Regions from separate parts of the Novosphingobium pentaromativorans US6-1 genome, predicted to be linked through region 2. Evidence: riboswitches for the same ligand, from Rfam matches in the RefSeq annotation. Region 2 holds a riboswitch; each other region holds the start of a gene.
What was found. Region 2 has a riboswitch for cobalamin ahead of cobO (cob(I)yrinic acid a,c-diamide adenosyltransferase). Riboswitches for the same ligand answer to the same signal wherever they lie in the genome.

Region 1 (7,610 bases), 1.5 Mb from region 2:
ACGGGCGCGGTGGCCTTGACGATGGCGACGGTCTGTTCGGAAAGCGGCTGAGCCATGACGAATCCCCTAAAAGATGCAAACTGGATGCATCTATACAGCGCGGCTAAAAGATGTAAATAGGAAGCATCATTATTTCGGAGACCCGCCTTGCGCCTTACCGCGCACACCGATTACGCCTTGCGCATCCTGCTCCACGCCGCGTTGACGCAGGCGCAGGACCCAGACGCCCTGCTCTCGATCGCGGAGGTGGCCGAGGCCCATGCGATCTCGCGCAACCATGCCATGAAAGTGGTCAATGCGCTGGGCAACGCGGGCCTGCTGGAGACCCTGCGCGGTCGCGGCGGCGGCTTTCGCCTCGGCAGGCCGGCCGACGAGATCCGGCTGGGCGACGTCGTGCGCCTGACCGAGCCGAACCTGCAGCCCGCCGACTGCGGATCGTGCGTCATGCAGCGCCACTGCGGCCTGATCTCGCCGCTCGACCGGGCGGTGCATGCCTTCCTCGCCGAACTGGACAAGCAGACGCTGGCCCAGGCCGCGGTGGAATCGCGCCTTCCCGCCATGGCCGCGCCGCTCTGACGGGAACTTTCAGCGCCCCTGCACGTTCTCCTCCATGCGAGAGGAGAAAACGCAATGGACACGACCAAGATCGGACAAGAGATCCCGTATCGCCGCAAGAACGATCCGCGCAGGACCGGCTCGCTGATTTTCGATCGCGAGCGCGACGACCATGTGCGCGACAATGAAGGCGGCGAAGAGATGAAGGTCTGGTCCGGCGGACACTTCAAGAAGAGCTGACCGCCGGATCGACAGCCCCCTGCGCAAGTTTCCGCCGACGCAACAAATGTTCGTCTGGCGCAGGGGGCGCATGGTGTATGAAACAGTCCCCCTCCCGCTTGCACTCGGCAGCCTGCTGACGCGCGTGCGCAACGTGTTCGGCCAGCTCGTTTCGGCCAATACCAACGACACGCTCGATGCCGTCGATACCGCGATGTCGCCCAAGCTCGCCGCGCGGTCCCTCGAGACGGGGAGGAAATCCGGGCTGCGGCATGGCGGCCGGTCCCGCTCGTCCTGAGCCTGCCGAAGGACAGGCCCCAAGGCTGGCCTAGCGCGCGTCCAGCGTAAAGGGCGAAGGCTGCCCCAGCGACAGGGCACGCTCGCCCGGATCGCCCAGCCAGCGTGCCGGGCAGTTCCAGACGCGGTGGATCACTTCGCGGGCCAGCGCAATCTCGGGCGGACCCTCGGCCTCGACCCTGCCGTTCTTGAGCACCACCACCTGATCGGCGTGGTTCATTGCCGTCGCCAGGTCGTGCAGCACCAGCACGACACCGCGCCCGGCCTTAGTCTGCTGGCGAAAGCGCCGCATCAGGGCGGCGGCATGGGCAAGATCGAGATTGGCGAAAGGCTCGTCGGCCAGCACCCAGCCGGGGCGGGTCGCCAGCACGCGCGCCATCAGGGCCCTCGCCCGCTCGCCGCCCGACAGGCGCGAAACCGGGCGATGGCGAAGGGCTTCAAGGTCCATCGCGGCAATCGCCTCGTCGATGGCTTCCTGCGCTTCCTTTGCCGGGGCATCCTTCCACGGCAGGCGGCCGATCGAGACCAGCACTTCGACCGAAACGTCCCAGGCCACTTCGGGCGACTGCGGGAGGTAGCCGATCCACTGCGCACGCTGGGCCGTCGAGCATTGCGACAGGGGCCGTCCGCCCAGCTGGACATCGCCCACATCGGGCCGCAGCAGCCCGGCCATGCACGAAAGCAGCGTCGACTTGCCCGCGCCGTTGGGGCCGCAGATCGCCGTGACCATCCCGCGACGGCACTGCAAGGACACACCGTCGAGCCGGTTCTTCACGCTCAGGTTGCTGGCGCCAAGGCTCATGCCAGTTCCTGACGCATCTTGAGCAGCAGGTGCAGGAAGAACGGCGTCCCGAGCAGGCTGAGGGCGATGCCGAGACGCAGTTCGCCCCCGGCCAATGGCAGCACGCGGCACAGGCAATCGGAAATGAGCAAAAGCAGCGCGCCTGCCAGCGCGCTCGGGACGATCAGCGAGGACGGGCGGTGGTCGGTAAAGGGGCGCACCAGGTGGGGCACCATCAGGCCGACGAAACCGATGATCCCGGCCACTGCCACGCCCGAGCCGACCGTCAGGCCGATGCCGATGATCATCATCGCCTGCAGCCGGAACGGCTCGACCCCCAGCGAGCGCGCCGCGGCTTCGCCCAGCGTCAGGGCATTGAGGCTGCGTCCGGCGGCCAGGAGCACGCCGATCCCCGCGGCGGTAAGCGGCAGGGCGATCCAGACTTCGCGCCAGGAGCGGTCGGCAAGCGAGCCCATCGTCCAGGTGACAATCTCGGTCATGGCGAAGGGCGATGGGCTCAGGCTGATCGCAAGGCTCATCAGCGCGCCGGCAAGGCTGGAGACCATCAGGCCCGCCAGCGTGAACAGCGCGACGCCGCCGCTGCGACCGGCGATCAGTGCCAGCAGCGTCATCGCTCCGCAGGCCCCGGCAAGCGCGAAGACCGGCAGCAGCCACGGCGAGGCGGCATAGCCGGTCCAGAAGCTGAGCACCGCGCCCAGCGCTGCGCCCGGTGCAATGCCGAAGAGACCGGGGTCGGCCAGCGGATTGCGCAGGAAGCCCTGCATCGCGGCTCCGGCAGCGCCCAGCCCCGCGCCCACCGCCAGCGCCAGCACCGCGCGCGGCAGACGCAGCTGGATGAGGATGATCGAAGCATTGTGCGCCGTCGGCGAAAAGGGATCGATCCACACGCGTCCGGCGAGCAGTGAAAGCGGCACGGCCACCAGCAGGCCGGCCAGCAGCAGGAGGACGAGGCGCGGGTTCATCGCACCCGTGCCGTCCGGATCGCCGCGTCCTGCCGGTCCAGCTCGCGCCGGGCGCGTCCGAGCGCGTCGATGGCGCGCGGGATCGTCGGGCCGCCGCACCAGAGGATCGAACGATCGAGCGGAAAACGCTTCATGCGGCTCAGGCTCGCGAGAGCGGGGTGATGCAGCATGCGGTCCTCTTCGGCCAGCGGATTGCCAACTGCGAAGACGACGCGCGGCGGATCGGCCAGTACTTTCTCGAGCGGCAGGAAATCGGCCTGCGAAAGCCCGCGTGCACTGGCCGCGTTCGTAAAGCCGGTGTGCTTCATCATGTCAACGATCAGGGTGTCGTCACCTGCGACCAGCCCTGCCGATTCCCAGACCAGCGCCGGTACGGGCGTGGCGCCCCGGGGCGGCGCGGCGCGGGCCAGCGCCTCGTCGATCCGGCCGATCAGGCGCTTGCCCAGTTCGGGATGGCCGGTGAGGCCCGCAAGTTCCCGGATCTGGCCGCGCGCAGCCTCAAGGTCCGGCGCAATCGGCATCTGCACCACCTTGAAGCCCAGCTCGTCGAGCGCGCTGGCCGTGGCGGGCGGCAGGAAACTGCTGGCGACAACCACTTTCGGGCCGATGGCGGCGACTTCCTCGACCGTGCCCGAGACCGCGCGGTAACGGCGCGCCTTGGCAAGGTCCATCGAAGTGGACTGGGCATCGTGGCTGTAGCCCGAGATCGCCAGCAACTGGCCCGGCCCGGTCACTTCGGCCAGGATCGCATCGGTGCAGGGATTGAGCGAGACGATGGTCGGGTAGGCCGGATCGCCCGGCGCGGCAAGCGGGGCGGCCCCGGAATGGCCGCCCCCGCAACCCGATATGCAGGCCCATGCCAGCGCAAGGACCCCGGCGCGGACCAGGGCCCGCGCCAGATGCTTCCCTCCGGTCCTCCCGGACTGCGGGGGAAGCGACAGGGTCACATCTTCACCCGAACCCCGGCATAGGCCGAGCGGCCCGGCGTGCCGTAGCCCGAGACCGTCGCGTAATCGGCATCGGTCACGTTCTCGATGCGCGCGAAGACTTCGTAGCGCTGCGCTATCGTGTAGCTCGCCCGCAAGGTCGCGGTCACGTAGCCGTCCAGCGGGGTCAGATTGTAATTGTCGTTGTAGCTGTCGGACACCATGCGGATATCGCCGCCCAGCGTCAGCCCTTCAAGCGGCGCGTCCCAGTCGGCCGAGACGGTGAGCGCATTGCGCGGACGGCGGGCAAGGTCGTTGCCCCGGTTGAGATCGCCGGCCGTGCGGTTCACCGACTTGACGTAAGTATAGACCGCGCCGGCACGCAAGCGCTCGGAAACCCGGGCGCCCAACTCGATCTCGGCGCCGGTTGCGCGGGCCTTCCCGACATTGGCATAGAACCCGTAGCGGCCATCCCCGCAAAGCGCATCGCTCGATCCGAAGCACGAGACGTAGTCGATCAGGTTGCGGCTGTCGCGGCGAAAGCCGGTGACCGCGAAGTGCAGCGGGCCGTTGCGGTCGCCATACTCGATCCCGGCATCGTAGCTGCGGCTGCGCTCGGGCATCAGGTCGGGATTGCCGTATTCGGAGAACAGCTGATAGAGCGTGGGCACCTTGAAGCCTTCGCCGTAGGAGGCACGGATGCGCCAGCCCGCCGCCACGGTGACGCTGCCGTTGGCACCGAAGGTCCACTTGTCGCCGAAATTGGAGTGGTCGTCGTAGCGCACGCCCGCGGCCAGGCTGAACAGATTGCCGTAGTAGCCGAGCAGGCCGTGCACGCTCGTCAGTTCCGCGTCGGCGCGAATGCGCGAGCCGTAGAGGAAATCGTCGGACTTGATGTGCGACCATTCATGGGCGCCCCCGAAGTCGAGCCGGACGGCATCGGTGGCGTCGTAGGAGCCGCTCAGTTCCGCCCTTTCGCTGCGGCCCTGCGTTTCGGAATTGAACTGGTCCGAGATCGTCGGGTCGTAGTAACGGCGGCGGGTGTCCGAAACCTGATAGCCTGCATCGAGCGTGAGCGCATCACCGGTCCACGTCAGCCCCGCGCGGCCGCCCAGCTCGCGGGTCTTCTGGTACTCGGGCGTATCGGCGAAAGTGTAATCGGGCGCAGGATAGCCATCGAGGTCGAGCGTGCCATCGGTAAAGCGGCCCACCACGCTGGCGGTAAGGCCCGGCACCAGATCGACGTGGGCACGGCCACCGGCCCGCCACTGCCTGAAGCCGTCGGCCTCGGTACCGGACGCCGCCTGGCTGATGCCATCGGTGCGCATGTAACCGCCGTTGAGGTTGACGCCGTAAGTCTCGCCGGAAAGCCCGGCCGAAACCTGCCCGTCGAAGCTGTCGCGCGCGCCATACTCTGCCGAGCCCTCGACGCCGTTGACGTCGCGGCTGGTGATCGCCAGCACGCCGCCGATGGCTTCCGATCCCCAGACGACCGAGTTCGAACCGCGCAGCAGTTCGACCCTGCCGACCGGCCCGGTCATCAGGTTGCCGAAATCGAACCCGCCGCTGGGCGCGGCAATGTCCGCAACGCGCAGGCCGTCGACCAGCACCAGAAGCTGCTGGGAATTGGCGCCGCGCACGAACAGGCTCGTCGTCCCGCCGATGCTGCCGTTACGGCTGAAGGTCACGCCCGGCAGGCGCTCCAGCACGCGGGCGACGTCCGGCCCCTGGATGGAATCGATCTCCTCGCTGCCGACGACGCTGACGGGCTGCCCCGCCTGATCGACGCGCAGCGCGCTGCCGGTCGCGATCACCGTGATCGCGTCGCCCAGCGGAACGAACGGCGCGACATCGGCCTCATCGGCAAGAGCGGGGGAAACAAGAGCGGGTGTGGACACGGCAAGCGCGGTGCCGAGCAGATACAGATACTTCACGTACAAACCTCCAACCTGAACGAAGCGTCGCTCGTGGCTGAGGCCGCGCCTTCACGGCGCATGACTCGCTGCATTCCGGTCCAACCCGCCCGGCGCGGAACGACCATCACTGGCAGGTCTCCTGGCTCCCGGATCATAGCGCCGCCCCACCTTCCCGGCATCCTTGTGACAAGACGCCAGTGGCCAATCGGGACGGAACTCCCCGGTCACAGTTGCGGGGACAGCGCCGGAATCGAACCGGCTTCCCTCTTAGGTCCGGCAAGCCGGACAACCCGTGACGTGGCCGGGCGGATACTGCGGTGTTGCAGGCTTTGCAAGCACGGCCGCGCAAGTACCTGCCCGCGCAACCGGTTTGTTTACCGGTTAAGGCTACAAGGCGGCGGTGTGTCGCTTCGGGACGGCGACCACGGAGCGGATGCGCCGGATCGATAGGCGGGTTAGGCGCAGGATGCGCCGACGAGCCACGTTGACGGGGCGCACGTTGAAGTGGCGCACATTGACGGTGCGCACTTTGACAAGGCGAGCGAAAGGAACCGAGTGACCGAGCCACCTGCCCTGATGGCCCTGATCGGCGAAAGCGAGGCGCGCCCGCGCGACTTCGCGGCCCGGTTCGAGCGCGGGCGCAGGAACCGGCATGCGCACCGCGCCCATCTGCAGCGGCGCTGGAGCGTGGCCGCTGCAGGCCTTGCCGCCATCGCCCTGCCCGCCTTCGCCTCACCGGGACACTGGGACCGCTTCACCATCGCCGCTGCCACGGCCGAGGCGCAGACCCCCGAGCCGATGCCCTTCGAGCGCGCCGGATCGAGTTTTCCCGGCTCCGCCTTCTATTACCTCGAACAGGAAGCCGCGCCCCTGCAGGTGGGCGAAGGCATCCATTCCGACGCCGGGGACGCGGACGCACCGGCCCCTGAAGCCCGCGCCCCTGCCCGCCCGCTCACCATCGATGCCAGCGGCATCGACCGCACCCGCGCGCTGCAGTGCATGACCGCCGCCATATACTATGAAGCCGCAAGCGAGGCCGAAGCCGGCCAGCGTGCGGTTGCGCAGGTCGTGCTCAACCGGGTGGCCCACCCGGCCTATCCCAATACCGTGTGCGGCGTGGTCTACGAAGGATCGGAACGCTCCACCGGCTGCCAGTTCTCGTTCACCTGCGACGGCTCGCTCGCACGCAAACCTTCGCGCTATTTCTGGGACCGGGCGATGCAGGTCGCCCGCGCCGCGCTGACGGGCTACGTCTATGCCCCGGTCGGCCTGGCGACGCATTACCACACCGTGCAGGTCCATCCCTACTGGGCTGCGAGCCTCGAATACCTCGGCACCATCGGGGCGCATCGCTTCTACAGTTTCCATGGCGCGGCGGGCCGCCCGGGCGCCTTCCGCTTCGCCTACCTGGGCGGCGAACCGGCAGCCGCACCGCACCCCCGCGACACCGCTTCGCCCACCATGGCGGCGGCAGACACGCTCGATCCGGTGGCGATCCAGCGCAAGTTCGATGCACAAGGGGCAGCGCCGACTGCCGCGGCAAGCCCGATCGAGACAGCCGCCGCCAAGACCGCGCCCGCGCCGATCTATTCCAGCGCCATTCGCGAACGCGGCGGCGAAGCACTCTACCGGGCGCAGAAGCTGCCCGAAACCGGCGACATCAAGCCGCAATACGCCAATAGCGGCCGCTGGATCGCCCAGCCGGGCACCTGACCCGGCGCGATCTGTCTCCTTTCGGGGCACCGTGGGGCCATGGCAAGAATTCGGCAACCATAGGCCATTACAAACACTTAGAGCATCATCGTCATAAGGGTGCCGATCAGAACAACGACACAAAGGGCCCGCCTGACATGACGATCCGCTTCTCCGCTGCCTATGGCGGAAAAAGTCCAGCGATTGTGCGTGCCCTGTGCCCCTCCGCCCCCCTGGGCGC
Region 2 (7,610 bases):
GCAGATCCGGGAGAAGGCCAGTTCGGCCCCGCGTGCGGCGCAAGCGGCAACGCCCGATGCCAGCGGCGGCTCGTCGAGATGTCCGAGCATCAGGCCGGGACGCTGCGGAGCCCCGTGCCGCATGAGGTGCAGCACGAAACCCTTCATTGCGCTTGCGACACTCTGGCCTCGGCAAAGGTCGCCATGCCATTGTGCGCGGCAATCGCCGAACGCACGAGCTGCGTCGCCACTGCCGCGCCGGTCCCCTCGCCAAGGCGCATCCCGAGCCGCAGCAGGGGCTCGAGGCCCAGCCAGTCAAGCAGCCGCAGATGGCCCGCTTCCGCGGAACAGTGTGCAGCCAGGCAATGCGCCGCGAACTGCGGCTGGTCGGCCACCAGCGGCGCAATCGACGCGCATGCGATGTAGCCGTCGAGAAGGACCGGAATGCGTTTCATCCGCGCGGCCAGGATGGCCCCGGCCATGGCCGCGATTTCCCGTCCGCCCAGTCGGCGCAGGGTTTCGAAGGCATCGTTGCAGGCGGGGCCGTGACAGGCAAGCGCCAGCGAGACGACAATCCGCTTGCGCAGGACTCCGTCCATCTCGAGCCCGGTTCCGGCCCCTACCCAGTCTTCCACCGCGCCCTTGCAGGACTGCGCACAAAGGGCGGCAGCGGGCGTCGTGTTGCCGATGCCCATTTCGCCTACGAAGAGCAGATCCAGCCCATCTTCGACGACTCCGGCACCGGCATTGATCGCGGCAAGGCAATCGCCTTCGCTCATTGCCGGCTCTTCCACGAAGTCGGCAGTCGGCCTTTCCAGCTCGATGGGCACGATCACCAGTTCCGCGCCGCAGGCATCGGCCATGGCATTGATCGCCGCTCCGCCAGCTGCGAAATTGGCAACCATCTGGGCTGTCACTTCCGCAGGATAAGTGCTGAGGCCACGTGCCGCGATGCCGTGATTCCCGGCGAAGATCGCCGCACGGATACGATCCAGACGAGGCCTCTCGCGGTCCTGCCACGAGGCCATGAAGATGGCGATGTCTTCGAGACGGCCAAGCGATCCCAATGGCTTGGTCAGAGCGTTCTGGCGCAGCTGGGCGGCCGCCAGCGCCACTTTGTTGGCCGCAGGCAGATCGGCAAGGGCAGCCGCGAAAGCCCCCCGGCTTTCGAACTGGATCATGTGCAAAGATACCCTTCGGGCGGGGTACGCGTGATAAAATGACCTTTCACGCCCTGCGGCCAGCTGCGGTAGGGAACGACGCCTTCCTCGCTTTCAGCATGTTGCGCAGCATAGCTGAGGATCGCGTGCGCGGCCTCGCGGTCTGCGGCGAAATCGCCGAGAACGTAACCGACCTTGCCCGGCGCGCGGACATGCACCGTGCAGAAACGCTTGCAGGCAAACAGGCACGGCATTTCCTGCACGGCGACCGCCGCCAGGGCCGGTTCTTCGGCCTGGACTTCGCGCATGGCCGAGGCAAGGCGCGCACCGCCCCGCTTGCCATGCTCATCCTCGCGCTCGGTCTCGGAATGGCGGCAGGTCGAGCAGACCACCACAGAAGCTTCAGCTTTCACGGCACGCAGCATCAACGCATCGCTCCAGAACACGGACGACAAATAGACATCAAGAGCATGTTCACGCTCCCTCCTTGCAAACGGCTCCAGCCCTGCCGGAAGCGAGACCGGCAAGACGATGACTGTCGTTGCGCGAGGGACGACCCCGCTTTGCGCAAGGCCCTCGAACACCCGGTGCGCCCTGCCCGGATGAAGAACGACTGCGGCAGGCAGGTCTCCTGGCTCACGGGTCAGCGCCGCTCCGGCCGCCTTCTCAGGACCGGCTTGGGGTCCCAATGGCGAAATGGCCGGATGGCTCGCCGCTTACAGTTGCAGGGGCAGCCCGGGACTTGCACCCGAATTCCCTTTTGATCCCCTTGCGGGGAACCTGTCGCAGCCCGGCAAGTATCGCGCAGTCATGCCCTTCGCAAGCGCAATATGCTTGCAGGCAGCCTTGCCCTGACCTATCCGCGAGGCCGTAACGGGTGCCCGCAAGGGCTTAATCGGGAAGTCCGGGCAGCGAAGTCTTCGCCGCATCTACGGCACTGCTCCCGCAACTGTGACCGGTGAGCGCATCGCCATTATGCCATTGAACGGGCACACCCTGTTCGAGAAGGCGGCGAAAGGCGCGGCGAACCGGAAAGTCAGGAAACCGGCCCGCTACCGTCGTTCCTTCGCGCGGGCGGGATGAACCGGGCGGACGAGGGCCTCGCATCCTGCGGGCAATCCCTTGGCAAACGACAATCGTGCGTGCGTCGAAGAGGAAACCCGAGTGAATGCCAGACTTGCCGGACTCTCCTTCGCCCCGCCGCATGCCACCCACGAGAGAGGCCAGACCGTTATGACCGATACCGAGAATCTCACCGAAGAAGACCGCCGCCACAAGGAACGGACCCGCAAGCTCAAGTCCTTAGTCGATGCGCGCATTGCTGCAGCCAGGATCGACAAGGGCCTGGTGCTCGTCCTTACCGGAAACGGCAAGGGCAAGTCCTCGAGCGCCTTCGGCATGGTGGCTCGCACGCTGGGCTACGGGCGCACGGCTGCGGTATTCCAGTTCATCAAGAGCAAGGTCGACGTGGGCGAACGCGCTTTCCTCTCCGTGCAGCCGGGCGTCACCTGGGAGAACTGCGGCGAGGGCTTCACCTGGGAAACCCAGAACCGCCAGCGCGACATTGCCGCTGCGCAGGCCGGGTGGACCAAGGCAAAGGCCGCGCTGGCCGATCCTGAGATCTCGCTCGTCGTGCTAGATGAACTGACGTACCTCATCAATTACGGCTACCTCACGCTGGAAGAAGTCCTTCCTGCGATCAGGAACCGGCCGGAGATGCAGCACGTGGTAATCACCGGGCGCGCGGCCCATGCCGAATTCATCGAACTGGCCGACACGGTAAGCAGGATCGGTGACGAGAAGCACGCTTTCCGCAATGGCATCAAGGCGCAGCCGGGGATCGACCTCTAGCCAACGGCAGCGCACTGCAAGCAGAAATGTCCTCGCCGCAAGGCCCTATACCTGCCGGACGGAACTGTTAGGTTCCGTCCCGGCGATCGCGCGAGTCCCTGACTGAAGGGGCCATCGCCGCGACAAGATCGATTGAAGCTACCCCGCGGAGAACCCTATTGCGCCGCCTTTTCCTGTCCGTCGGCCTTGCCGCACTGACACTGACGACCATTTCCCAGGCCAGCGTTTCCCAGGCCAGCGTTTCCCAGGCCAGTCCGCCCCCTGCAGCAACCGTCGAGCAGACCGCACGGGCCGAAGTACCGGAGCGGGAACAGGCCGGGTTTGCAAAGCATGCAATGGTCGCGGCGGCCAATCCCCTCGCTGTGAAGGCAGGGGTGGACGTGCTGCGCAAGGGCGGCTCGGCGGTCGACGCCGCAGTGGCGATCCAGGCGGTCCTCGGCCTTGTCGAACCGCAGAGTTCGGGGATCGGCGGCGGCGCCTTCATGGTCTACTACGACGCGAAGAGCCGCAAGGCGACATACTACGACGGGCGCGAAACCGCGCCTGCCGGCGCGACCGACCGCCTATTCCTCGACGATGAGGGCAACCGACTGCCTTTCTTCGATGCGGTTCTTGGCGGCATTTCAACCGGCGTGCCCGGGGCCGTGGCCATGCTCGACATGGCCCATCACGATCACGGCAAGCTTGCCTGGGCGGACCTGCTGAAGCCGGCCGGCAATCTTGCCGAGGACGGCTTCATCGTCAGCCCCCGCCTTGCCGGCATGATCCGGATGGAGCGCGCACCGCAATCCTCCGCGCCCGATGCTGTCGCGTATTTCTCCAAGGCGGACGGCACCCGCTATGCCGCGGGGGACCGGCTGCGCAATCCGGCCTACGCCCGCACCTTGGAGCGGATCGCCAGGTTCGGAGCCTCCGGCCTGCTGACCGGCCCTGTTGCCGCTGACATCGTCAGGCGCGTGAGCGAGGGACCGCGCCCGAGCACGATGACGCTGGCCGACCTCGCCGCCTATCGCCCGCGCTCCGGCCCGGCGCTTTGCGAACCTTACCGCGTCTACATGGTCTGCACGCCGCAGGCACCGTCCGGCGGCCCGGGACTGCTCATGGCGCTGGGCATTCTCGACCATACCGATATCGGCAAGCGCAATGCCAAAGATGAAAAGGCCTGGTTCGAGTTCGCGCAGGCAAGCCGGCTGGCCTATGCCGACCGCGACCGCTACGTCGGCGATCCGGCCTTCGTCGAAGTTCCGATCAAGGGCCTGCTCGATCCGGACTACCTGGCAGCGCGCGCCGAACTGATCGGCGAACGCGCAGGCCCGGTCAGCTTCGGCCATCCGGAGGGCGCACCTGCTGTCGGCCCCGACGCTACGGCCGAGCCTGGCGGGACAAGCCACTTCATCGTCGTCGATGGCGAGGGCAATGTCGTCTCGATGACGACCACGGTGGAGAGCATCTTCGGTTCCGGACGAATGGTCGACGGGTTCTTCCTCAACAACCAGCTTACCGATTTCTCGTTCTCTCCCACCGATAAAGACGGAGCGCCAGCAGCGAATGCCCCCGCCCCCGGCAAGCGACCGCGCTCGAGCATGGCACCGGCCATCGTCCTGACGAAGGACGGCCGCTTTCATGCCGCTGCCGGATCGCCCGGCGGGACTTCGATCCAGGCCTATAATCTCAAGGCGCTGGTAGCGATGCTGGACTGGCACATGTCTCCGCAGGACGCAGTGGCGCTGCCCAACCTTGTCGCCAAAGGCGATACCTTCCGCGCCGATCCGTTCCCCGAACCGATCATGACCGGCCTTGCTGCACGCGGCATGCCGCTCTCGACCTCTCGCAGCGAGGAGTCGGGAATTCAGGCGATCGTGGTCCAGAACGGCGGCTATGAAGGCGGAGCCGATCCAAGGCGCGAGGGCATGGCGCGGGGCTTTTGAGGCAGGTCTTCATACCTCCAAATCCCCGCGTTCCAGTTCGAGACGCAGCGTCAATTTGAGTTAACAGACCGGCGCTTTTCCTTTAGTTTACGGCTACGGGGGAAGTGCCATGATCCTTGAATGCCAGAGCAAGAAGACGATCCGCCCAGCGATGCTCGGCGCGGTCGCTCTGGTCATGGCCCAATCCGCACCGGCAATGGCCGGTGAGGACGGCGTCAATCGCATGGCCGTGGTCGACACCGGGACCGCGGGAAGTTGCCTGACCGCCGGAGCCATCGTCAGCGACCGCGCCGCCTGCGTCACGTCGCCCCACCCTGCCCCGGTCGCCGCTGCTCAAGCTCCGCCTGCACGCATCACCGTCGGCCGCGCCGTCGATCTCAGCGGGCAGGAACCGGTTCGCTATCTTTCGTCTTCCGCTTCGCTCGATCAGAGCCGATCGGTCATCATGTCTTCCAGCGGTCGATTCCGGGACACGGTACGCCTGCTGACGCCGCCACCGGGCACTGGATCGGGCGGTGCGCCCCAAGGCATGCCGCTGCGCTCAAGCAGGCTGTCGAGCGGCTTCGGCCTGCGCATGCATCCCCTGCTCAACCAGGTGCGCATGCATACCGGCGTTGACCTTGCAGCGGCCATGGGTGAACCGGTGCATGCCACTTCGGCGGGTGTCATCATGTCGGCAGGATGGCAGGGCGGCTACGGTCTAGCGGTCCGCATCAACCACGGCAAAGGGGTGGAGACGCTCTATGGCCACCTCTCCCGCCTGAACGTCAGCTCGGGCCAAGCGATCAAACCGGGCGACGTCATCGGTTTCGTCGGCTCGACCGGTCGGTCTACCGGCCCCCACCTGCACTACGAAGTGCGCAAGGACGGGCGTCCGATCGATCCTTCTTCCAGCTTGCACAAGTAACCCCGTCTCCGCCTCAGAATGCGGAAGCTGCGGTGATGAGCGCGCCTGCAGCTATGGCGATGCCATATGGCAGCTTGTCGAAATTGTCGTCCGAGCCACGCCCGCCGATCGGCTTGCGCATGATCCGGCGAACGGTGAACCAGACGAGGAAGAGGACAAGGCCTGCGATCGAAACCGACAGAAGCAGGCGCGATGCCTGCGACCACGCGAACCAGCCGGCGCAACCGGCATAGAACTTGGCATCCCCGCCACCGATCATGCCGAAGCGGAACAGGACCATGCCTACCGCCAGCGCAACCCCCAGATGCAGGCCGTGGCTACCCACGCCGCCCAATCCGGCTTCATAAGCGGCAAGGGCAAGGCCGGCCCCAGCCGTCAAGAGGCAAAGCCAGTTCGGGATGCGCCGCTGTACTGTGTCGGACCAGCTCGCATAGAAACAGGCGGGAACCAGCACCAACAGTTCCGCCCAGAAAATGACATTCATCTAATCGGCTACCCTGCGAGCGTCAGCGCGAAGTCGGAAAATCGATCCGCACGAGCGGCTTGAATCCGGCCTTATCGGCCCTGGCGGTCTTGGGCGGATCTGCGTCGGTTGCCCCGCCAGAAGCGTCCGCCTTGCCGCCCTCGACCTTGTCTTTAGTGTTGTCCTTAGCGTTGTCCTGCTTGCGGCCATCATCGGAGAATTCGATGCGCACGGCCGGCCTGAACGTGTCGAGCTTGCCCCCGCGCACGCCCACGACCGGCAAGGAACCGCGTCCCGCCTGGCTCTCGGGCTGGACCGACCGGATCATAACTTCGCCGCGCGAAATGCGCTGGAGCGTAGCCCCGCTTGTCGAGGGTGCCGTCTGCCGTGCAGGCTCTTCGGCTGCGGCGACCTCAGGCCTCGCTTCCTGCGACTGGATGTCGTGCGCTCCCGTCAACGTGCGAGCCGCGACTTGCGCAGCAAAGTCCGCTTCGTGCCTTTCGGCCAACAGGGTCGAGCGCATCAGGCGCGCCATGTTGGCCTGGTACATCGCATTCTTCGGCTCGACGGCAAGCGCTTCGGAAAAGAAGCGGTGCGCCTGCTCGAACTGGCCTAGCCGCACATAGGCGACGCCCATACCGTTGGCTGCGGGACCGATCTGGTCGCCAGCTGCAAGCGCCTTCTGGAACTGCTCGATAGCCTGGCCCGTCCGGCCTGCAGCCAGATGCGCGCGTCCTTCGGCCACTGCCGCGGCAGCACTGTCGGCATCTGCGGTGCGCACCTGAACTTCCGGCTTTGCTTCGTGGCGAAGTCCGAAGAATTCGAGCGCCCGCCCGCACCCGCTCAACGACATCGCCATCAGTACGACGCAAGCGATGCGCGTTCCTGTCTTGCTCAACATGTCAGCCCCCTGTCATTGTCGGAAGGAGAATTCGCACGACCCGGATGGCCGCAGGCAGCATCAGCGTGCCGATCATCGTCGGCAGCATGCAGGCCACCAATGGAATGGAAATCAGGACCGGAATGCGGTGCGCCTTTTCTTCTGCGCGCATCCGGCGCTTCTCGCGCATTTCCGAGGCATAGACCCGCAGGGTCATCGCTATGCTGGTCCCCAGCTTGTCGGACTGGATCAGCAGAGTCGCGAAAGAGGCGATCTCATCGATGCGCGCCATGGCAGCCATATTGCGCAGCGCGGATTCACGCGTGGCGCCGGCCCTCAGTTGCAGCGTCGTGGTCACCAGCAGGCGCGAGACCAGCGGATGCGAGTTGACCATCTCGCGCCCTACCCGGTCGAACGCTGCCTCTAGCCCCAGCCCCGCCTC
Region 3 (7,610 bases), 1.2 Mb from region 2:
GGCCCTGGCGTCCGGTTGCCTGCGCCTTCCGGCCGTTCGCCTGAGCGGTTCGTCCCGGCCTTGTCGCAAGACGCCGGAGGACGATTTCGCATCATGGCTCAATTGCCGCATTCTGTTCGACCCAACCTGCGCCGCCGGATAGGCTGGCTTTTCGGCCCGCTCGTGGCCGCCAATATCGCCGCCTGGATCTGGGCTTTCTCGCTGTTCCACGATCAGCCGCTCATGCTCGGCACGGCCCTGCTGGCATGGGGCCTGGGGCTGCGTCATGCCGTGGACGCGGACCATATCGCGGCCATCGACAACGTGACCCGCAAGCTGATGCAGGACGGTCAGCGCCCGATCGCAGTCGGCTTCTGGTTCGCCATCGGACATTCCGGCATCGTCACCATCGCGGCCATAGCCATTGCCCTGACGACGAGCGCACTGACGCAGTTCGAAAGTCTCAAGCAGGTCGGCGGTCTCGTCGCGACCTCGATCTCGGCGATCTTCCTGTTCTCGATTGCCGCCATGAACCTGATCATCCTGCGCAACGTGTGGAAGACCTTCGCCCATGTCCGTGCCGGGGGCGCCTATGTGGAGGAAGACCTCGACATGCTGCTGGGCAATCGCGGGCTGATGGCGCGCCTTTTCCGGCCGATGTTCCGCCTCATCACCCGCAGCTGGCACATGGCTCCGCTGGGCTTCCTGTTCGGGCTGGGTTTCGACACCGCGACCGAAGTGGCCATCCTGGGCCTTTCGGCGGGGCAGGCGGCGGACGGGCTCTCCATCGGCACGATCCTCGTCCTGCCGGTGCTTTTCGCCGTGGGCATGGCGCTGATCGATACCGCCGACGGCGTCGTCATGCTCGGCGCCTACGAGTGGGCTTTCGTCAAGCCGATCCGCAAGCTCTACTACAACATCACCATCACCCTGATTTCGGCGCTTGTCGCCATCGTCATCGGCGGGATCGAAACGGTCGCCCTGATCGGCGATAAGCTGGGCCTCACCGGCGGCCTGTTCGATATTGCCGGCGAACTGGGAGAGAACTTCAACAGCCTGGGGTTCGGCATCATCGGCCTTTTCGTGCTGTGCTGGCTCGCCAGCTTCGCGATCTACCGCTGGAAGCGCTTCGACGATATCGAAGTGCGCGTCTCGGCATGAGAACCGGTCCTTAGGCGATTGGCTTGGCGGTCGATCTGTTCTAGGGCCTCGCTTCGAAGCACGGATCGATTCTGTGCTTCGAATGATCGCGCCGGTGCCCCGAAAGGGGCTTAATCGGGAATGCGGTGCGGGAAGGTCTCTCCTTCCCAAAACCGCGGCTGTCCCTGCAACTGTGAGCGGATAGCGAGATGCACACGGTTCCCTTCCTCACGCGAAGGGCCGGCCACTGGATGAAGCCGCAAGGCGATCCGGGAAGGCGTGCATCAAGCAGTGACCCGCAAGCCAGGAGACCTGCCGGCGCACCGGTCGCTCTTGCCTTGATCCAGGGGATGGTCACGGCACGGTAATTCTTCCGTCTGAGCGACGAAGCTGTGCGGCTGGGGCTGCACGAACGCGCGGTAACGGGTGCCTTTTCGCGCCCGCCCGTCGCCGCGCGTCGGTCGGATTCGCTCCCGGCAAGCCCCGCCGTTGTCGCCATGGCGCGTGGGGAATTGCCGATGCCTGACCTGTCCAAGGTCCCTGTAACGATCATCACCGGTTTTCTGGGCGCGGGTAAGACCACGCTCATCAGCCATCTCATCCGCAATGCCGGCGGTCGCCGCCTGGCGGTCGTCGTCAATGAATTCGGCACGCTGGGCGTCGATGGAGATATCCTGAAGTCGTGCGCCATCCCCGACTGCCCGGCAGAGAACGTCGTCGAACTGGCCAATGGCTGCATCTGCTGCACCGTCGCCGACGACTTCATCCCCACTGTCGAGAAGCTGCTGGCGCTTGAACCCCGGCCCGATCACATCCTGATCGAAACTTCGGGTCTCGCGCTGCCCAAGCCGCTGCTCAAGGCTTTCGACTGGCCCGCGATCCGCAGCCGCATCACTGTCGACGGGGTGCTTGCCCTTGCCGACGCAGAGGCCGTGGCCGAGGGCCGGTTCGCACCCGATCTCGCCGCACTCGAGGCGCAGCGCGCGGCCGACCCGGAAATCGATCACGAGACGCCGCTGTCCGAAGTCTTCGAGGACCAGCTCGCCTGCGCCGACATGGTGCTGCTGACCAAGGCCGACCTTGCCGGCGCCGAGGGCCTTGCCCGCGCGCGTGAAGTCATCTCCGCCGAAGCCCCGCGCCCGGTCCCGGTCATCGAACTGAGCGAGGGCGTCGTCGATCCTCGCGTGATCCTTGGCCTTGGCGCTGCTGCCGAGGACGACATTGCCGCGCGTCCCTCGCACCACGATGGCGAGGACGATCACGAGCACGAGGATTTCGACAGCGCCGTCATCGAACTGGGCGAAATCGCCGATCCCGCTGCTCTCACCGCACGCATCGAAACACTGGCGAGCGATCACCGGGTGCTGCGGGTGAAGGGCTATGTCGCGGTAGCCGGCAAGCCGATGCGCATGCTGGTGCAGGCGGTCGGCGCGCGGGTACGCAGCCACTACGACCGCCCCTGGCGCCCCGATGAAGCGCGCCTCACGTCGCTGGTCGCCATCGCCGAGCACGATCACCTCGATCCCGCTGCGATAAGGGCCGTGCTGCAGGGCTGAGGCCGCGATGCACGTTATCTTCCGCGAGACCCACGGGATCGAGGAAGCCTCCGTTCCGCAGGATCTGGGGCAGGCTCCGGCCGATCTCGTGGTGCTGTCGTTTTCGGACAGCGACCTCGGCGCTTTCGCTGCCGGTTGGCGCAGCGCGCGCGATGCGGGGGACAGTCCGCCCTCGCTGCGCCTCGCCAATCTTGCGGCACTGACGCATCCCTTGTCGGTCGACACCTATGTCGAGCGCACGCTGGCAGGTGCGAAGGCGATCCTGGTGCGGATCATCGGCGGGCTTCCCTACTGGACTTACGGCCTGCAGCAGGTGGAGGCGCTGGCGCGTTCGCGCGGGATCGCGCTGGCCGTGCTGCCCGCAGACGGGCGCGAGGACGAAAGGCTCGATGCCGTCTCGACCGTTCCGGTTTCCGCGCTGCGCGAACTGACCCGCCTTTGCGATATCGGCGGCGCTGTTGCGGCGCGGGCAGCTCTTTCACGGCTCGCGCAAGCGGGCGGCCTGCTGGCGGACGGCAAGACCGGGCGCGAAGTCCGGGCCATTCAGGCGCTGCCGATTGCCGGGGCGTGGCTTCCAGGTGAAGACACGGCCTGTCCGGCGGCCTTTGCCCTGACAGCATCCCGCCCGCGCGTGCTGCTCGCGTTCTATCGATCCTATCTCAGCTCCGCCGATCTCGAACCGTTCGAGGCACTCCACGCGGCCTTGCGCGCACGCGGTTTCGATGTGCTGGGCCTTTACGTGCCCTCGCTGAAGGCCCCTGAAGTTCGCGGCTGGGTGGATCGCTGGGTGCGGGCGCTGCAGCCCGCGGCGGTGATCAATGCGACCGCCTTTTCCGCGCGTGACGATGAAGGCGCGACGCCGCTCGACGGCGCCGGTGTCCCGGTGTTCCAGGTCGCGCTGGCGACGAGCGGGCGGCAAGCCTGGCAGGATGCCTCGCGCGGTCTGTCGCCGGCCGATCTCGCCATGCATGTCGTGCTTCCCGAAGTCGACGGCCGCATCTTTGCAGGCGTGGCCAGCTTCAAGGAAGCCGCTGCGCGCGACGATGCCCTTGAATTTTCGCGCAGTGCCCACCGCGCCGAGCCATCGCGGATCGAAGCGATTGCCGCGCGCGTCGCGGGGTGGATCGCGCTGGGCCGGAAACCCGCGGCAGAGCGGCGCCTTGCGATGGTTCTCTCGACCTATCCGGGCAAGGGCTACCAGATGGCCCACGCCGTCGGGCTGGATGCACTGGCCTCCGCCGATGCGATCCTCGCCGATCTGGCGCAGGCCGGTTACACGGTCGAATGCGGCCATGACCTTGTGGCGGGCCTTGGCGAAGCGACCGCCAGTTGGCCGCTCGGCGCTTATCGCGCCGCTCTGGCCCGCTTGCCTGCAGCGCTGCAGGCCGATCTGGCCGAGGCCTGGGGAGACGCCGAAAGGGACCCCGCCGTTGCCGACGGCGCCTTTCATTTTCGCGTCGTGGAGCTTGGCCATGTCCTGGTCGCCCTGCAGCCCGAGCGCGGCTGGTCTGCCGAGCGTGACGAGGGTTACCACGATGTCTCGCGTTGCCCGCGTCATGGCTATGTTGCCTTCTATCTCTGGCTGCACGAGCGCCGGGTCGATGCGCTCGTCCATCTCGGCGCGCACGGAACGCTTGAGTGGCTGCCGGGTAAATCGGTGGCGCTTGGCGATGCCTGTTGGCCTGAGGCGCTGACCGGCGCCCTGCCTGTCATCTATCCTTTCATCGTCAACGATCCCGGCGAGGCGGCGCAGGCCAAGCGCCGGATCGGAGCCGTCACGCTGGGACACGCACCGCCGCCGCTGGCTCCCGCGCAGCAAGGCGCAGGACTGACGCGCCTCGAAGCGCTGCTGGACGAGTTTTCCAACGCCGACGGGCTCGATCCGGCGCGGCGTGACAGGCTGCAATCGGCCATCCGCGAGGAAGCGCAGGCGCTGGGGCTGGAGGTGGAACTCGGCCTCGACGGCGCGACCTCGCTGGTCGAGGCGATCACCCGCATCGACCGCTTCGTGTGCGACGTGAAGGAGAGCCAGTTCGGCGACGGCCTGCATGTCTACGGCCGCGGCGAGCAGGGCGAGGCGGAGCGCAGCGGACTGCTGGCCGCACTGGCCGGACGGCGTGTGGCGGCGGGGCCATCCGGTTCGCCATGGCGCGGGCGCTCCGATGTCCTGCCGACCGGGCGTAATCTCTTCGCGGTCGATCCGCGCGCGGTGCCTTCGCGCACGGCCCATGCGCAAGGCGTGGTCCTCGCCGAGGAACTGGTCCGCCGGCACCTGCAGGACCATGGCGACTATCCACGCGGTCTGGTGGTCGACCTGTGGGGCTCGGCGACGATGCGCACGGCGGGCGAGGAGTTCGCCATGGCCCTGCACCTGCTTGGCGCAAAGCCGGTGTGGGACAATGCGTCCGAACGCGTGACCGGAGTGGAAATCCTGCCGCTGGCCATGCTCGACCGGCCCCGCATTGACGTGACGCTGCGCGTCTCGGGTCTGTTCCGCGATGCGTTTCCGGTCCTTGCCTCCCTGTTCGGGATGGCGGTGCGCGCACTGAGCGAGAGGGACGAGACGCCGGAGTGGAATCCTTTCGCCGGCAAGGCCGCAGCCCCGCGCGTCTATGGCCCGCGTCCCGGGCGCTATGGTCTCGGTCTGCGCGATACGGCCGAGACTTATACCGACGAAGCGCGCCGGGCTGCCGGTGAAGCCTGGCTTGCGGCGTCCGACCATGCGCTCGACGGGCAGGACGAGGCGCCCGATCCTGCGGGTTTGCGTGAGCGCGTCGCGGGGGCTGACGCTTTCGTGCACCTGCAGGACCTGCCCGAGACCGATCTGCTGCTTGCGGCCGACTATGCCGCGCACGAGGCGGGATTTGCCGCAGCGCAATCGGTTACCGGCGGCAAGGCGGCGCTCTACCACCTCGACAATCGCGATCCCGCCCGGCCGTATGCCCGGACCTTGAACGAAGAGATCGCGCGCGTCGTGCGGGCAAGGGCGGCCAATCCACGCTGGGTTGCCGGGATGATGCGCCACGGCTTTCGCGGGGCTGCCGAACTGGCCGCGACGCTCGATCACCTTGGCGCCTTCGCGCATCTCTCCGCTTCGGTGCCGCCGCAGCTGTTCGATCTCTATCACGACGCGACGCTCGGCGAGCCGGAAGTGCGGGCGTTCATGGCGCGCGAAAATCCCGAAGCGCTGGCAGCCATGGAAGCCCGCTTCGCCGCGCTTCATGCCGCTGGCCTGTGGCAGACGCGGCGCAACTCGATCCTTGCCAGCCTGGGAGGCGGGCAATGAGCGGTTTCGCGATCAGGGGCTGGTGTCCCGATGCATGGCATCCGATGGCGGCGGGAGACGGCCTGCTGGTGCGGGTGCGCCCGCGCCTCGGGCGATTGAACCGCAAGCAGGTGCTGGGCCTGTGCGATGCCGCGCTGACCTTTGGCAATGGCATGATCGACCTGACCCGCCGCGCCAACTTCCAGCTGCGCGGGGTGAGCGAGGCTGAATGGCCTGCGCTTATTGCACGGCTCGTCGAACTGGAACTGGTCGAGGCCGATCCCGTCCTCGAGAAGAAGCGCAATCTCCTCGTCGCGCCCATCTGGCAGGAAGCCGACGATACTGCGCGGATTGCCGCTGAACTCATCGCAAGGCTCGGTGAGTTGCCGGAGTTGCCGGGCAAGGTCGGCTTCGTGATCGACGCCGGGCCGGTCCCTGTCCTGCCGGGGGAGGCGGGTGATTTCCGGATCGAGCGTGCGGCCGGCGGCAGCCTGATCCTGCGCGCGCAGGGCCGGACCGCTGGCGCGGAAGTGACCGCTGGCGCGGAAGTCGACCGCCTGATCGCCATGGCGCGCTGGTTCGCTGAAAACGGCGGGCCTGAGGCCGGTCGCATGAGCCGGTTTACAGCTGAACTTCCCGAGTGGGCGCAAGGCTCGCTGCTGCCTGCGCGGGGGTCTTGCCCCTTGCAGCCCGGCCCGACATCCACAGGTGCGGCATGGGGCGTGCCTTTCGGACAGATCTCGGCACTGGCGCTGGCCCGCCTGATCACAGACCCGGCGGCGACGGCACTACGCACCACTCCCTGGCGACTGCTCATCGTCGAAGGCGCCGCCTTTGCGCCCGTTGAGGGGCTGGTGGACGATCCGGCCGATCCGCTCCTGCGCGTCGATGCCTGCCCGGGGGCGCCGTCGTGCCCGCAGGCAAGCGTCGAGACCCGCGCGCTGGCGCGCCGCATCGCTCCGCAGGTCACCGGACGCTTGCATGTTTCTGGGTGCGCGAAGCGCTGTGCGGCGACCGGGCGGGCCGATGTGACGCTGATCGGCCGCGAGGGGCGATACGATCTTTCGGGCGAGGGGCGCGAGCGCCTCGCTCTTGGCCGGGACAAGGTCCTGGCTCTTTTCGGAGCAGGCTGATGCCGCATGACTATGAAACCGATGGCGCAGCGATCTACCGCCAGTCCTTCGCCACGATCCGGGCCGAGGCCGAGCTGACGGCCTTTTCGTCCGAAGAAGAACCCGTTGCGGTACGCATGATCCATGCCGCGGGCATGGTGGAGCTTGCCCGGCACGTCCGCTTCTCGCCGGGCTTTGCGCAAGCCGCGCGAGAGGCGCTGGCAGGCGGTGCGCCGATCCTGTGCGATGCGCACATGGTCTCCGAAGGCATTACCCGGGCCCGCCTGCCTGCGGACAATCCGGTGCTGTGCACGCTGCGCGCACCCGAAGTACCCGAACTGGCGAAGGCGATGGGCAATACGCGCTCCGCCGCAGCGCTGGAATTGTGGCGGCCGCATCTTGCGGGGGCGCTGGTCGCCATCGGCAATGCACCCACGGCGCTGTTCCATCTGCTCAACATGCTTGAGGACCCGGCGTGCCCGCGCCCGGCGGCGATCGTCGGCTGTCCGGTCGGTTTCGTCGGTGCGGTGGAATCGAAAGCGGCGCTCTGGGCTGCGC

Region 1: linked by a shared signal. The riboswitch ahead of JI59_RS15090 (TonB-dependent receptor plug domain-containing protein) and the one ahead of cobO (cob(I)yrinic acid a,c-diamide adenosyltransferase) in region 2 are both predicted to bind cobalamin.
Region 3: linked by a shared signal. The riboswitch ahead of cobW (cobalamin biosynthesis protein CobW) and the one ahead of cobO (cob(I)yrinic acid a,c-diamide adenosyltransferase) in region 2 are both predicted to bind cobalamin.

Annotation. Positions count from the first base shown of each region.
Region 1 covers NZ_CP009291.1:3,228,790-3,236,399, reverse strand. Annotated here, with positions in the region: gene JI59_RS15120 (globin domain-containing protein) at 1-56, opposite strand, end outside; gene JI59_RS15115 (Rrf2 family transcriptional regulator) at 148-576, shown strand; gene JI59_RS27395 (hypothetical protein) at 631-795, shown strand; gene JI59_RS15110 (M3 family metallopeptidase) at 866-1,072, shown strand; gene JI59_RS15105 (ABC transporter ATP-binding protein) at 1,103-1,873, opposite strand; gene JI59_RS15100 (FecCD family ABC transporter permease) at 1,870-2,835, opposite strand; gene JI59_RS15095 (ABC transporter substrate-binding protein) at 2,832-3,782, opposite strand; gene JI59_RS15090 (TonB-dependent receptor plug domain-containing protein) at 3,779-5,695, opposite strand; cobalamin riboswitch at 5,790-5,986, opposite strand; gene JI59_RS15085 (cell wall hydrolase) at 6,182-7,390, shown strand; gene JI59_RS15080 (hypothetical protein) at 7,528-7,610, shown strand, end outside.
Region 2 covers NZ_CP009291.1:712,768-720,377, reverse strand. Annotated here, with positions in the region: gene JI59_RS03250 (histidine phosphatase family protein) at 1-147, opposite strand, end outside; gene cobT (nicotinate-nucleotide--dimethylbenzimidazole phosphoribosyltransferase) at 144-1,160, opposite strand; gene JI59_RS03240 (DUF1636 domain-containing protein) at 1,157-1,564, opposite strand; cobalamin riboswitch at 1,744-1,938, opposite strand; cobalamin riboswitch at 1,998-2,206, shown strand; gene cobO (cob(I)yrinic acid a,c-diamide adenosyltransferase) at 2,304-2,990, shown strand; gene ggt (gamma-glutamyltransferase) at 3,149-4,918, shown strand; gene JI59_RS27540 (M23 family metallopeptidase) at 5,028-5,825, shown strand; gene JI59_RS03220 (A24 family peptidase) at 5,839-6,309, opposite strand; gene JI59_RS03215 (tetratricopeptide repeat protein) at 6,332-7,189, opposite strand; gene JI59_RS03210 (type II secretion system F family protein) at 7,191-7,610, opposite strand, start outside.
Region 3 covers NZ_CP009291.1:3,537,323-3,544,932, forward strand. Annotated here, with positions in the region: gene JI59_RS16650 (HoxN/HupN/NixA family nickel/cobalt transporter) at 94-1,140, shown strand; cobalamin riboswitch at 1,216-1,453, shown strand; gene cobW (cobalamin biosynthesis protein CobW) at 1,638-2,675, shown strand; gene cobN (cobaltochelatase subunit CobN) at 2,683-5,961, shown strand; gene JI59_RS16665 (precorrin-3B synthase) at 5,958-7,073, shown strand; gene JI59_RS16670 (precorrin-8X methylmutase) at 7,073-7,610, shown strand, end outside.